Regions from separate parts of the Arthrobacter sp. NPDC058097 genome, predicted to be linked through region 1. Evidence: riboswitches for the same ligand, from Rfam matches in the RefSeq annotation. Region 1 holds a riboswitch; the other holds the start of a gene.
The links. Region 1 has a riboswitch for glycine ahead of cycA (D-serine/D-alanine/glycine transporter). Riboswitches for the same ligand answer to the same signal wherever they lie in the genome.

Region 1 (7,641 bases):
CCGAACTCGACGTCGTCCTCGACGCCCGCGGGCAAAGCGCCGCCGGGCGGCTCGCCGAACTCGATGCGCACACGCCGTGGCAGAGCAGCCGTGCCCGCTTCGTCGGCACCGCAGCGGAGCTCACCGACCTGCTGGCCTCCATTCTGGAGACGGCCGACGGCGTGCGCCTCCACCCCGCGGTCCTGGACGCTGATCTGGAGGAGCTGGCCCAGCTGGTGCTTCCTGCCCTCCGGCGCCGGGGCCTGCTCGCACCGCAGCAGCCGGGTTCCACCTTCCGGGGCCTGCTGGGCCTGCAGCGTCCGTCCAGCCGGTATGCAGCCGTATCCGTGCCGTCCGCGCCTTCCGCGCCTTCCGCGGCCTCCGCGGCCTCCGCGACCTCCGCGGCCTCCGCGACCGAGAACTAGGGAGAGACCCATGACAGACACACACATCGGCAACGGCTTCGTGCCCTCCGGCCAGCTTCAGCTCGGCATCTTCTTCCAGGGCGTGAACTCGGGCACGGTCTGGAAGTCGCCGGAATCCGGGTCGCAAACGGACTTCGAGTCCTTCCGCCGGATCGCCCAGACCGCGGAACGGGGCCTGTTCGCCGCGTTCTTCCTCGGTGAGGGGCTGCGTCTCCGCGAGCACCTCGGCCGCCCGCACGCGCTGGACGTCGTCGGCCGGCCGGACGCGCAGACCATGCTGGCCGCGCTGGCGTCCGTGACCAGCCGTATCGGACTGGTGGCCACGCAGAACACCACGTACAACGACCCCGCCGATTTGGCGCACCGCCTGTCCAGCCTGGACCTGCTCTCCGGCGGCCGCGCGGCCTGGAATGTGGTCACCACGGACAACGCCTGGACGGGTGCGAACTTCCGCCGCGGCGGCTATCTGGACCACGCGGACCGGTACCTCCACGCCGAAGCGTTCGTCAACACGGCCAAGCGGATCTGGGACTCCTGGGAGGACGGCGCCATCGCTTCGAGCCAGGCCGCCCCGGCCTGGGCCGCGCCCGGTTCCGCCCGGCCCGTGCACCACGAGGGCAAGCACTACACGGTGGACTACGTGCCCCGGCTGCCGCGCAGCGCCCAGTACCGGCCGGTGCTGTTCCAAGCCGGCGACTCGCCCGAGGGCCGCGACTTCGCTGCCCGGCAGGCCGACGTCATCTTCTCCGCGCACCCGAAGCTCGATGACGCCCTGGGCTTCCGCCGCGACATCGTCGAGCGTACGGTCAAGGCCGGCCGCGGCCCGAACGACGTCAAGATCATGCCCGCCAGCGAGTTCATCCTGGCCGCCACCCCGCAGGAAGCACTCGAGAAGAAGAACTGGGTGCGAAGCCTGCAGATCGGCCCCGAGCAGGCCATCGCCTACCTCGAACAGTTCTGGGGCCGCGAGCTCCAGGGCTTCGATCCGGACGGGCCGCTGCCCGACATCGACCCCGTGGTGGAGGAGACCTCCGAGACGCGCGGCAGCGGTTTCCACGGCGCCAAGGCGAAGCAGCTGGCGGACCAGTGGCGGGCCGAGGCCAGCGACAAGGGCCTCAGCATCCGGCAGTTTGTCTCCGCCCGGACCAGCCGCGGGGATTCCAGCTTCACGGGTTCCTACGCCGAGGTGGCCGACCGGCTGGCCGAATACGCCCGCACCGGTGCAGTGGACGGCTTCAACATCTCGCCGTGGCTGATCCCCACCGGCCTGGACGACATCGTCAACCACCTCGTCCCGGCACTGCAGGAGCGCGGCGTCTACCCTACGGAGTACGCCGGATCCACGCTGCGCGAGAACCTCGGCCTGGCGACGCCGGTACGGCAGGAAGCCGGCGCCGGGAACACCGCCGTCGAACTGGAAGTCTGAGCACATGGCTGACGACGGCGGCCGGGACGACCGCGAGAGGGACGCTGAGGCTGCCGCCGCTGCCGATACGATCCGGCTCCAGCTGACCGTCCGGGAGCTGCTCCTCTAGAAACCCCATCAGTGCGCGGCTCCGGCGGGTACCGCAAGAGCCAGGAAGTCCTCGATCCAGGTCTGCACCCGGGCGTCGTCCAGGTGCAGACCGTGCCGGCCGCCGTCGACCTGGATCAGCTGCGAGTCCGGAATCCGCTCCGCCATCATGACGGCGTTGGCAACGGGCGAAAGGGCATCTTCACTGCCGTGGATGATCAACGCCGGGGCCTGGATGGACGGAAGGACATCCCAGGCATCGTGCAGCCGGCTCGCCCGGAAGTGCCGGCTCTTGACCGTCGCAGACGCCTGCACCCGGAAAAACGCGGCAACGGCCGCAGGATTCTCCCGCACCCAGGCGGGGCTGAAAAACAAGGGCGCCATCCGGGCAGGGTCCCCGCTGATGAGAGCAGCGGTGGCGGAAGGATCGCGCCCTACTCCCCCGGCCTCGCCGGCACTCGTCGCAGCCAGGACCATCGACGCCACCCGGGCAGGGAAGTCCACCGCCATCCACTGGGCGACGCGGCCGCCCATCGAGTGCCCATAGATGTGCGCCTTGGCGACGCTGGCGGCATCAAGAACCGCAACCGCGTCCGCTGCGAAAGCCCGCGTCGTGTAGTTTTCCGGGCGGCCTTCCGTACTGGCGCCGATGCCGCGGTGGTCGAAGCGGATTACCCGGAACGAAGGGGCCAGGCCGGGCACCACCGGATCCCAGCCGGACATTCCCGTGGCCTGGCCCGCCACCAGCAGCAGCGGTTCGCCCTGGCCTTCCTCTGTCCAGGCGAGTTCCGCCCCGTCGGAGGCGGCGGCCTTTTTCAACGTCAAGGTCACCTGTTCAATCTACCTGCAGGGAATGAAGACGTTTCACACAGGAAGAGCGCGAACGTACAGTTGTGGCCCCAAGTCCCGGGGGAAAAGGGGCCACAACTGTACGTTCGCGCCCTGGTTACGGGATCGGGCTCAGGAGGCCTTGGCGTCCTCCCCGCCGCTCCAGTTCACTGCGGGCTGGGCGTCGAGGCTGTTGAAGGTGTAGAGGTGGATGCCCTCAAGTGCAGGTTCCAGGGCGGACAGTTCGGAAACCAGCGACCGGGATGAGTAGCTGCCCGCGTTCAGGAGCCTGCGGGCCAGCGGACCCTTGCGGTTCAGGAACTTCAACGATGGGCCTACCCCGATCTTGGTGGCCAGCGCGATCAGTTTGGCCCTCGGGACGGCCCCGGCAACGCCCGCCCAGATGGGAAGGTCGACGCCCTCGCGGCGCAGCAGTTCGGCATACCAGCCGATCTTGGGCGCCGAGAAGCACATCTGCGTCACCACGTTCGAGGCCAGATGCTGTTTCTCCAGCAATGCGTCGAGCATCTGCAGCTCGTTGCACTTCGGGTGGCCTTCCGGGTATCCGGCGACGCCGATGGCCATGGTCCCGCCGGTCAGGTCGGCGATGTCCTCCATGAGCCGGCCGCTGCTGCCGTAGGGACCTGCAGCCCCGGCAGCGTCGCCGCCGATCGCGAAAACCTCCGTGATCCCGGCACCCGCGCAGTCGCGCAGCAGGCCGGCCAGCTGCGCACGGCTCCCGAGGCTTCGTGCCGCCAGATGCGGAATCACGTTGTAGCCAAGCCCGCCAAGCTGGACCGAGGCCCGCACGGTGGCTTCAACCCCGTGATGCGGCAGGCAGGTCACCGTCAGTGTTGAGCCGGCGGGAACTTGCGCCCGGACTTTGGGAATGATGCCGTCCGTGGGGATGATTTCCAGGCGCACAGGCAATTGGTTCGTCATGAGCAACTCCAGGTCTGGTTGGGTGGCTTGTCAGCGGAGGATGACCGTGCGGTTCCCGGACAGGATGATTCTTCCTTCGGCATGCCAGCGCACAGCATTTGTCAGGGCCTTGCACTCGGCATCCTTGCCCACCGACACCAGGTCCGCGGGAGTGTAGGTGTGGTCCACCTCGATTACCTGCTGGGCGATGATCGGTCCCTCATCAAGCTCCGAATTTACGTAGTGTGCCGTGGCGCCGACCGTCTTCACTCCGCGCTCATGCGCCTGGTGGTACGGCTTGGCGCCCTTGAAGCTGGGCAGGAACGAATGGTGGATGTTGATGGCCTTGCCGGCGAGCCGGGCGGTGGCCGAGTCGCTGAGGACCTGCATGTAACGGGCCAAAACCACCAGTTCGACGGCGGACGCGTCCACCAACTCCAGGAGCTTGGCTTCCGCTTCCGGTTTGGTCTCCGGCGTCACGGGGATGTGGTGGAACGGGACCCCGTGCCAGGCCGCGAGCCCTTCCAGGTCCGGGTGGTTGGACACCACCGCCGCGATCTCCACGGGCAGTTCGCCGCTGCGGGCGCGGACCAGGAGGTCGTTGAGGCAGTGGTCGTACTTGGACACCATCACCAGGATCCGCTGCCTGCGGTCGTGGCGCTCGAGGCGCCAGTCCATGCCCCATTGCCCTGCCAGCGGCGCGAAGCTGTCCCGGAGCTGCTCGATGGCGGCTGCGTCACCCGCCGCATCACCGGTCGTATCACCCGCCGCGTCACCCGTTGAGGCGAAGTGGACCCTCATGAAGAAGTGCCCCGCGGTCCGGTCGCCGAACTGCTTGAGGTCAACGATGTAGCACTCCTGCCTGAGCAGGAAATCAGCGACCGCCTGGACGATCCCAAGGGCATCCGGGCAATGGAAGGTGAGCACAAACTCACTGTCCGTCGCGCGGACCCGGCGCTCCGCCGTCGGCCTTTCCTCTGTCCTGATCATCCCTGAACGCTTTCTTTCTCCTCAAGACGCCGGCCGGCATGCTCGCGGGCTTCGGTTTCCTCAGCCTGCAGCTCCGCCTGGAACGCGGCGTAGCGGGCAAGGTGGGCAGGCCGGCGGCGCAGGACCAGCCAGGCCGCACCGAGCAGGACGAACCATACGGGCGTGACCAGCAGTGCGGTCAGGGTGTCCGGTTGGGTGGTCAGGGTCCACAGGACGAAGGCGAAGAACGCGAAGACCACCCACACCATGGGAATGCCGCCGGGCATCTTGAACCTGGAGGCGTCGTGCAGGTGCGGCCGGCGGCGGCGGAAGGCGATGTAGCTGGCGAGGATGATCGACCAGACGAAGACGAAGCAGACGGCGGAAACCGTGGTGACCATGTCGAACGCCTTGCCGACGTCCTGGCCGGCGTACATGAGCACGACGCCGGTGAGCAGCAGCACGCAGGACAGGAACAGGGCGTTGTTGGGGACCTTGCGGCGGGACAGGCTGCCGAAGACTGCCGGCGCGTCGCCCTCCTGGGACAGCCCGTAGACCATGCGCGAGGTGGAGTAGATCCCGGAGTTGGCCGAGGACATGGCCGAGGTCAGCACCACGAGGTTGACCACGGTGGCCGCGGCCCCGAGTCCGGCCAGCGAGAACATCGCGATGAACGGACTGTGGCCGGCGGCGAACTGGGTCCAGGGCGTGACGGACATCAGGATGATGAGGGCGCCCACGTAGAAGAGCAGCACGCGCACCGGGATGGAGTTGATGGCCTTGGGGAGGTTCTTCTCGGGGTTCTTGGCCTCGGCGGCGGTGGTGCCCACCAGTTCAATCCCCACGAACGCGAACACGGCAATCTGGAAACCGGCCCCGAAGCCCATGAATTCGTTGGGGAAGAAGCCGCCGTGGCTCCACAGGTTGGTGAAGCTGGCCTGCCCGGCGTCGCTTTGGAACCCGGTGAGGATCATGAACATGCCCACCACGATCAGTGCGGCGATGGCGATGATCTTGATGAGGGCAAACCAGAATTCGGTCTCGCCGAATGCCTTGACGGTGGTGAGGTTCAGCAGCAGCAGGATGGCCACGGTGGCCAGGCCCGGGATCCAGAGCGGCAGTCCCGGCCAGAGCTCCCGGGAGTACCCTGCGATGGCGATGACGTCCGCGATTCCGGTGATCACCCAGCAGAACCAGTAGGTCCAGCCGGTGAAGAACCCTGCCCACGGGCCCAGCAGGTCGGCGGCGAAATCGCTGAAGGACTTGTAGTTCAGGTTGCTCAGCAGCAGCTCGCCCATGGCGCGCATGACGAAAAAGAGCATGAAGCCGATGATCATGTACACGAAGATCACGGACGGCCCGGCCGCGGAGATGGTCTTGCCGGAGCCCATGAACAGGCCCGTGCCAATGGCGCCGCCGATGGCGATGAGCTGGATGTGCCGGTTGCTCAGCTGCCGTTCCAGGCGGGGAGCCTCGGTGGCTGACGAACCGGTTGGGGAGGCAGGAGGATGAATCGTCATAAGGAACTCCATCGTTCAAGTGGCCTTGGTTGGCCACACTGATTCGGTTCCTCCCCGCTCTGTATGGGACCTGAGAGATTCCGCGGACATGGTCTTCCGCTTGCACCGTCGGTGAGACAGGACGTGCCTGCCTGCTTTCCAGAGTTGCCTCGCCGCGGCGGTACGTGGGCCTGAGAGTTTCCTGGGGAGGGTTTGCTCCTACGGCGCCTGCTGAACGTACCGGCAGGGCTCTCCCGCCGCAGATCGTAAGCATTTTCAGTTATGTCGAGAAAAAATCTAGGCGTCCCGGCGGCGGCCGCCGTTCCGGCCCGCGCCGGTCGGCGTAGCCCCGCTGGCCACCGGATCAGTGTGGTCTCGGTCACGAAGAAATGTCAAACGGGGTCCGGATTTGGCCCGGACGGAATTGTGCTGTAACTTGTGAGCCGAATCACCCCACATCTTCATAGCCTTTCGAACCGTGGCGGGAGAGTCCTCCCAGTCATTCACCGGGCAGGCGCCGTAGGAGCAAATCCTCCCCAGGAATCTCTCAGGCCCCCGTACCGCCGCGGCTAGGCAACTCTGGAAAGCAGCTCGGGTAACCGGGCTCACCGACGGTGCAAGGGGAGCCACGTCCGCGGAATCTCTCAGGTCCAATACAGAGCGGGGAGGAACCCAATCCATGCCGTGCCACCAGTGGCCGGCCAGACCTGGAGTTCCTCATGACGATTCAATCGCTTCCATCAACGTTTGCCGACCGGCATATCGGCGCCCGCCGCCAGGCCGATATCGACACCATGCTCAAGAACGTCGGCTACGACTCGGTCGATGGCCTCGTTGATACCGCCGTCCCGGCATCCATCCGCCAGGAGAATGCCCTCCGGCTCACCGCAGCACTGAGCGAAGTCGAGGTTCTGGCCGAGCTCCGCCGCCTGGCCGCCAAGAACAAGACCGCCGTGCAGATGATCGGCCAGGGCTACTACGACACGGTGACCCCGCCGGTGATCCGCCGCAACGTCCTGGAAGCACCGGCCTGGTACACCGCCTACACCCCGTACCAGCCGGAGATTTCCCAGGGCCGGCTCGAGGCCCTGCTGAACTTCCAGACCATGGTCCAGGACCTGACCGCGCTGCCGGTCGCCAACGCTTCCCTGCTGGACGAAGCCACCGCCGTGGCCGAGGCCGTGCTCCTGATGCGCCGGGCCAACAAGAACGCAGGGGCCAAAGACGGCAAGACGGTCCTGGACGCCGACTGCCTCCCCCAGACCATCGCCATCGTCAAAGGCCGCGCCGAGGCCCTTGGCTTTGAGGTGGAGGTCGCGGACCTGACCCAGGGACTGCCAGACGGCGACCTCAACGGCGTCGTCCTCCAGCAGCCCGGCGTTTCGGGTCGGGTCTGGGACCAGTCGGGCGTCATCGCCGCCGCGAAGGAACGCGGAGCCCTGGTGACGGTGGCAGCCGACCTGCTGGCCCTCACCCTCATCACGCCTCCCGGCGAGCAGGGAGCCGA
Region 2 (7,641 bases), on a different contig from region 1:
TGCGTGCACGGCATCGCAGACTTCGCGCACGTCGGCGTCGTAGACACCGTGCGTGGAGGGGTAGGTGATCATGATGCAGGACAGGGCGTCCTTGTTGGCCTCGATCTTGGCGTACAGGTCCGTGTGGTCGATCGTGCCGTCGGCAGCGGTGGCCACCACCACGACCTTCATGCCGGCCAGCACGGCCGAGGCCGCGTTGGTGCCGTGGGCAGAGGCCGGGATCAGGCAGATGTTGCGCTGCTCGTCGCCGCGGGACAGGTGGTAGCCGCGGATCGCCAGCAGCCCGGCGAGCTCGCCCTGGGACCCGGCGTTCGGCTGGATGGACACCTGGTCGTAGCCGGTGATCTCGGTCAGCTGCGCCTCGAGGTCGGCGATCAGTTCGCGCCAGCCCTCGGTCTGGGGATCCGGGGCGAACGGGTGGATCGAGGCGAACTCAGGCCAGGAGATGGCCTCCATCTCCGCCGTCGCGTTCAGCTTCATGGTGCAGGAGCCCAGCGGGATCATGGTGCGGTCCAGGGCCAGGTCGCGGTCCGAAAGCTTGCGGATATAGCGCAGCAGCTGGGTCTCGGACCGGTGCGTGTTGAAGACCGGGTGCTGCAGGTACGCGGAGGAACGCCCGACGGCGGCGTCCAGGGCAAAACCGTCCGTCGCCTCCACTGCCTTGGCACCGAAGGCGGCGAGAAGTTCGGCCACGATGGCCGACGTCGTGGTTTCATCGGCGGAGATGCCGACGGTGTCGGCGTCGATGCTGCGGAGGTTGATGCCCTTCTGCTCGGCGGCGGCGATGATGCCGGCGGCCTTGCCCGGCACGGATACCGTCACGGTGTCGAAGAAGCTGGTGTGGAGAACGTCCAGGCCGGCGGCCTTGAGCGACGCGGCGAGCGTCTTCGCGTGGCCGTGGGCGGTTTCGGCGATCGCCTTCAGGCCCTCCGGGCCATGGTAGACGGCGTACATGGAGGCGACGATGGCCAGCAGTGCCTGGGCGGTGCAGATGTTGGACGTGGCCTTCTCGCGGCGGATGTGCTGCTCGCGGGTCTGCAGCGCCAGACGGTAGGCCGGAACACCGGCGGAGTCCTTGGAGACACCTACGAGGCGGCCGGGCAGCGAGCGCTCGAGCCCCTTCTGTACGGCCATGTACGCCGCGTGCGGGCCGCCGAAGAACAGCGGCACGCCCAGGCGCTGGGCGGATCCGACGGCAATGTCCGCGCCCTGCTCGCCCGGAGGGGTGATCAGGGTCAGGGCCAGCAGGTCGGCTGCCACCGTCACCAGCGCGCCGCGTTCCTTGGCGGCGGCGATGACCTCGCTGTGGTCGAAGACGCGGCCGGAGACACCGGGCTGCTGGAGGACGACGCCGTTGATGTCGCCATCGGGCAGTCCCTGGGAAAGGTCGGCGACCTCAACCTCGAAGCCGAGGGCCTCGGCGCGGCCCTTGACGATGGCGATGGTCTGCGGCAGGCAGTCCGCATCCAGGACGGTCTTGCCGTCGTGGGCAGCCTTGTTCTTGTTGGCACGGCGCATCAGGAGCACGGCCTCGGCCACGGCGGTGGCTTCATCCAGCAGTGAGGCGTTGGCGATGGGCAGGCCCACCAGGTCCTGGACCATCGTCTGGAAGTTCAGCAGGGCTTCGAGCCGGCCCTGCGAGATCTCGGGCTGGTACGGCGTGTAGGCGGTGTACCAGGCCGGTGCTTCAAGGATGTTGCGGCGGATCACCGGGGGCGTCACGGTGTCGTAGTAGCCCTGGCCGATCATCTGGACAGCGGTCTTGTTCTTGGCCGCGAGCTTGCGGAGTTCGGCGAGGGCTTCAACCTCGCTCAGCGCCGGAGCGAGCTCCAGCGCGGAGTCCTGGCGGATGTCATTCGGCACCGCCGTATCAACCAGCGCGTCGATGGTGTCGTAGCCGACGGCCTTGAGCATGGCTTCGACGTCGGCCTGGCGGCGGGCGCCGATATGCCGGTCGACGAAGGACGAGGAGGCTGAATTAACGGTCAAAAGGAACTCCATAACTAAGGCGACGCAGGGTACGCCACATTGATTCGGGTTCCTCCCCGCTCTGTATTGGACCTGAGAGTTTCCGCGCTGCTGCACTTTCGCACAGCACCGCTTGCACCGTCGGTGAGCACAGCATGCCCTGAACCGTCCGCACGAGGGCGGAACATGGCGGGCGGGCAGCCTGCTGCTTTCCAGAGTTGCCTTGCCGCGGCGGTACGTGGGCCTGAGAGATTCCTGGGGAGGTTTTGCTCCTACGGCGCCTGCTTGTACCTACTTGCAGGACTCTCCCGCCGCAGATCAAAGGCTTATTCAATTGAGCGGTGACAGCTGTCACAGAGGCTATTGTCCTACGCCGGGAACGCGTCTGCAAACTGTGGCAGCGTGGGCTGGCACACGCCGCTCACGCCCTGAGCCGGTCAAGCGCGGCAAGGAGGCTTTCGACGTCGGCCGCCGTCTCGGACGGCGTCGCTGCCGGCCCGATGGACAGCATGGCATTGAAGTAGAGTCCGTCACCCATGTACAGGACGGCCTTGGCCAGGCCCGGGCCCACGTCGCGTGCGATCTCGTCCAGCCACCGCTGCTGGATGTGGGCGAACCGGCGGCGGGTCTCCTCGTGAGCCACCTCGGCGAGCCGCGTTGCGGCGACGATGGCACGGTCCAGCGGGGTGTCCGCCCAGACGGACGACTTGATGAAGTAGGCGGCCGCACCCTCGGCGGCCGCAGCCATGGCCTGCGCATCCGCCTCCGCGAACTCATCGAGCCGGTCCAGCAGGACACCAATCAGCGCTTCCTTGTTCGGAAAGTGGTAGAGGAGCCCGCCCTTGGATACGCCCGCGCGGGCGGCCACGGCATCAAGCGTGGCGGCACGCTCCCCCACCTCGATCAGCAGGGATTCAAACGCATCGAGGACTGCGCCGCGCGCGACGGGTTTTCTGGGCATGGCTTCAATCATGCCCGGTTCCGAGCGCAGGCTTATAACTGTACCGTCTGGACGGTATAGTTAACTCATGACCATGCACCCAGCCCTTTCCGCGGAGCGCACTTCCGCAGCCCAGGCCAGCAGTGGCGGCGTGCGCGACTGGTTCGCCCTGGCCCTGCTCATGTTCCCGGTCCTCCTGGTGGCCGTGGACAACACCGCGCTGACGTTCGCACTTCCGGCGATCGCCCGCAGCCTCGACCCCACGGGCGTGCAGCTTTTATGGGTGGTGGATGCCTATGCCCTGGTCCTCGCCGGGCTCCTGGTGGCGATGGGCAGTCTCGGCGACAGGATCGGCCGCCGGCGGCTGCTGCTGGTGGGCATTTCGGGCTTTGCGGCGGTCTCCGCTGCATCGGCCTTCGCGCCCAGCGCCGAATGGCTCATCGCCGGCCGCGCGGCCCTCGGATTCTTCGGCGCCATGCTCATGCCGTCCACGCTGTCGCTGATCCGCAACATCTTCCGGGAGCCGGGCAGGCGGCGGCTGGCCGTGGCCATCTGGGCCGCGGGTTTCTCCGGCGGCGCAGCGCTGGGCCCGATTTTTGGCGGCTGGCTGGTGGAGCATTTCTGGTGGGGCGCCGTCCTGCTCGTGGCCGTGCCCATCATGCTGCCGCCGCTGGTTCTGGGCAGGTTCCTCATTTCCGAATCCAGGGACCCGAATCCCGGGCGCGTGGATCTGGCCAGCGTGGCGCTGTCCATGCTGACCATGGTGCCGGTGGTCTACGGCATCAAGGAACTGGCCACACATGGCGCGGGCGTGACGTCGTTTGGAGTTCTGGCGTTTGGACTGGCCATGGGCCTCGTGTTCGTCCGCCGCCAGCATGCCCTCGCGTCCCCGCTGGCGGGCAGGTCCCCGCTGCTGGATATGTCGCTGTTCCGGAACCGCGTGTTTAGCACGGCGATTACGGCGAACATCCTGGCCCTGTTCTCCTACAACGGCTTCATCCTGTTCCTGGCCCAGCACCTGCAACTGCTCGAGGGAATGTCCCCGTCGGAGTCCGGCACCGCCATGCTGCCGGCCCTGACGGCCACCGTGGTGGCGGGCCTGCTGGTGGTTCCGCTGGTCCGTAAGGTCCGGCCGGGCTTCGTGGTGGCCGCGGGACTGGCGCTGAGCGCCGCCGGGTACTGCATAGTTGCGTTCGGGAACCACGACGCCGGGCCCACCGCGCTGCTGGCCGCACTCCTCATTCTTGCGCTTGGGGTGGGATCGGCTGAGACCATCTCGAACGACCTGATTCTGGGAGCCGTGCCCGCGGAGAAGGCCGGAGCGGCTGCGGCGATCTCGGAGACGGGCTATGAAGTGGGCTCACTCCTCGGGACGGCCATCCTGGGGTCCATCCTGACGGCGTCGTACCAGCAGCACCTCACCCTGCCCGAGTCGGTCGCCCGGACGGTCCCTGCCACGTCGGCGGACCAGGCCCGGGAAACACTGGCCGGGGCCATGGAGCTCGCCGGGTCATTGCCGGCCCCGGTGGCTGAGGGGCTCACGGCGGCCGCCCGGGCCGCGTTTGATTCCGGCGTCCATATCACTGCGGCGATTGGACTGGTACTGATGGCCGCAGCGTCGGTGCTGGCCGCCGTCGTACTTCGCCGGATTCCGACTGCAAAGTAGGGCTGCGGCGCGTGCAAGCAGCAGCCCCGGAGAACTCTTCTCCGGGGCTGCCCGTTGCAACCGGCGCGGGTATACAGCCGGCCCGCTACTTGACGTCAGGGTGCGTGACGCTGGCGGACGCCTTCATGTTCTCGGCACCCACCATCCACGCGAACTGCTCGAGCTTTTCAATGAAGGTGTGCAGCAGGTCCGCGGTGGTGGGGTCTTCCTCATCCACCTCGTCATGGACCTTGCGCATGGTGCCCACGGCTGCTTCCAGCGCTGCCACGATGCGGTCGATGGCATCCTTGGTGTTGATGAGCCCGTCAGGGAACTGCGGCAGGTGGGTCGCCTTCGCCACGGTGGCGCTGCGCCCGTCCGGCAGGGCATGCAGGGCGCGCATGCGCTCCGCGATGTCGTCGGCAAAGAGCCGGGCGGCGTCGACGATCTCGTCCAGCTGGAGGTGCAGATCCCTGAAGTTGGTTCCAACGATGTTCCAGTGCGCCTGCTTGCCCTGGATGTGCAGTTCGATCAGGTCCGTCAGGACGGCCTGCATGTTGTTGGTCAGTGTCGGTGAAGCCTTCATGAATCCTCCTCGAATGGTCCAGTGGTTCCGACGCTACCGCAGGCGCTCCCGCCCGGGGAGTCGCTCACCGCAAATTTCACGATCAGCTTACTTACTACTTTGCGGGTCATAAATGATCGGCATTCAAATAACCCTTGCCACGCCCCCGCCGCACGTGCATACTAAATGAACGTCATTCATTTAGTGACGGTCGTCTCACTGGAGTAATCATCATCATGATCGAAATAACCTGCCTCAACGCGCCTGCTTCGCTCGCCCGGACAGCGCAGTCCGGCCGACCTGCCCTGAGGGTCGGCCTCGTGCAGCACCGCTGGCACAGCAGCGCCGCCGCACTCCGCGCCGAGCTCAATGACGGCATCGACCGGGCCGCACGGCTGGGCGCCACCGTGGTGTTCCTGCCGGAGCTGACCCTTTCCCGCTACCCCGCAGACCAGGTTCCGGAGAATGACCTTGCCCGGCAGGGCCGGGACCGGCCGCGTCCTTCCGACGGCGCCGAGGACCTGCTGACCGGCCCCACCTTCCGCTTCGCGGCCGAGGCCGCCCGCCGGAACGGCATCACGGTCCACGCCTCGCTTTACCAGCGCGCCGGCAATCCTGACGGCTCGGACGACGGCCTTGGGCTGAACACCTCCATCCTGGTGTCCCCGGCGGGCGAGCTCCTGGCCCGCACCCACAAGCTGCACATCCCGGTGACCGCCGGATACTACGAGGACAAGTTCTTCCGCCAGGGCCCCGTTGCCGAGGACGCCTACCGGGTCCATGCCCCGGCCGAACTCGGCGGCGCCCGGCTGGGCATGCCCACCTGCTGGGACGAGTGGTTCCCCGAACTGGCCCGCATGTACTCCCTCGGCGGCGCCGAGCTGCTTGTCTACCCGACGGCGATCGGTTCCGAGCCGCTGTTCCCGGACTTTGACACCCAGCCCCTCTGGCAGCAGGTCATCGTGGGCAACGGCATCGCCAACGGCCTGTTCATGGTGGTCCCGAACCGCTGGGGCCAGGAGGGCAGCCTGAACTTCTACGGCTCCTCCTTCATCTCGGACCCCTACGGCCGCATCCTGGCCCAGGCTCCGCGTGACGAGTCGGCCGTCCTTGTGGCCGACCTCGACCTGGACCAGCGCAAGGACTGGCTGACGCTGTTCCCGTTCCTGACCACCCGCCGCCCGGACACCTACGCCCGGCTCACCGAGCCGGTCCGTCCGGAGGAACCGTTCGGCACCCCGGACGCGCCGGTCGACGCTGCGGTTTCGACAGGCACCGCCAGCGAGGACGCGGCCTCCACCAGCGAGCGGGTGAACGCGTGAGCACGTGGCGCATGCCCGCCGAAACGGCCCGCCAGGAGCGGCTCTGGATGGCCTTCCCCACCGGCGGCTACACCCTCGGCGACACCCCGGAGGCGGCGCACGCCGCCCGTTCCGTCTGGGCCGCCGTCGCGAATGCCGCCGTCGAGTTTGAACCGGTCACCGTGGTGGTGGACCCGTCCGACGTCGGAACGGCCGCCCGCTACCTGTCGCCCGCCGTCGAGGTGCTGACGGCGGAACTCAACGACGCGTGGATGCGCGACATCGGTCCGACGTTTGTCCTGGACGGAAACGGCGCCCTGGGCGCCGTCGACTGGGTTTTCAACGGCTGGGGTGCCCAGGACTGGGCCAGCTGGGACAAGGACTCGCTGATCGCCGCCGAGGTGGCTGGCCGGTCCAGCGCCCGGCACCTCGTATCCGAGCTGGTCAACGAGGGCGGCGGCATCCAGGTGGACGGCGAAGGCACAGTGCTGGTCACCGAGACGGTGCAGCTGGATCCGGGCCGCAATCCCGGACTCAGCAAGGCCGACATCGAGGCCGGACTGGCCCGCACCATCGGCGCCACAAAGGTGATCTGGCTGCCTCGCGGACTCACCCGTGACTCACAGCGGTTCGGAACGCGCGGGCACGTGGACATCGTTGCCGCCATCCCGTCCCCGGGCACACTGCTGGTCCACTCCCAGCAGAACCCCGCCCATCCGGACTACGAGGTGAGCCGGGAGGTCATCAGCTTCCTGTCCTCCACCACGGACGCCGCCGGCCGGGAGTGGACGATCATCGAGGTTCCGGCGCCCGTCGCCCTGACGGATCCGGAAGGCTTTGTGGACTACAGCTACATCAACCACGTGGCGGTCAACGGCGGCGTCATCGCCTGCACGTTCTCCGACCCGAACGACGAGAAGGCGCTCCGCATCCTCGCGGACGCATATCCCGGGCGCAAGGTGGTGGGCATCGATGCCCGCGAACTCTTCGCCCGCGGCGGGGGAATTCACTGCATCACCCAGCAGCAGCCCGCTGCCGCCTAGAAAGGGCCTGTCATGAGCCAAACCACGAGCATCCAACCCGGCGGGAAGAGCACTTCCCCGGCCGGCGAAGCAACGCACGGCATCACCGGGAAGGGCCTCAAGAGCGGGCAGCTGGGCCTCCTGGCCGTCGTCGTCCTGGGTATTTCCTCGGTGGCTCCGGCCTACAGCCTCACCAGTTC

Region 2: linked by a shared signal. The riboswitch ahead of gcvP (aminomethyl-transferring glycine dehydrogenase) and the one ahead of cycA (D-serine/D-alanine/glycine transporter) in region 1 are both predicted to bind glycine.

The regions. Positions count from the first base shown of each region.
Region 1 covers NZ_JBHVSZ010000001.1:572,856-580,496, forward strand. Annotated here, with positions in the region: gene ACFVTE_RS02705 (LLM class flavin-dependent oxidoreductase) at 1-404, shown strand, start outside; gene ACFVTE_RS02710 (NtaA/DmoA family FMN-dependent monooxygenase) at 415-1,830, shown strand; gene ACFVTE_RS02715 (alpha/beta fold hydrolase) at 1,948-2,748, opposite strand; gene ACFVTE_RS02720 (methylenetetrahydrofolate reductase) at 2,878-3,687, opposite strand; gene purU (formyltetrahydrofolate deformylase) at 3,718-4,656, opposite strand; gene cycA (D-serine/D-alanine/glycine transporter) at 4,653-6,155, opposite strand; glycine riboswitch at 6,304-6,401, opposite strand; glycine riboswitch at 6,607-6,707, shown strand; gene gcvP (aminomethyl-transferring glycine dehydrogenase) at 6,854-7,641, shown strand, end outside.
Region 2 covers NZ_JBHVSZ010000021.1:21,976-29,616, reverse strand. Annotated here, with positions in the region: gene gcvP (aminomethyl-transferring glycine dehydrogenase) at 1-2,001, opposite strand, end outside; glycine riboswitch at 2,191-2,289, opposite strand; gene ACFVTE_RS23710 (TetR/AcrR family transcriptional regulator) at 2,390-2,929, opposite strand; gene ACFVTE_RS23705 (MFS transporter) at 3,003-4,574, shown strand; gene ACFVTE_RS23700 (Dps family protein) at 4,660-5,139, opposite strand; gene ACFVTE_RS23695 (nitrilase-related carbon-nitrogen hydrolase) at 5,355-6,440, shown strand; gene ACFVTE_RS23690 (agmatine/peptidylarginine deiminase) at 6,437-7,462, shown strand; gene ACFVTE_RS23685 (APC family permease) at 7,475-7,641, shown strand, end outside.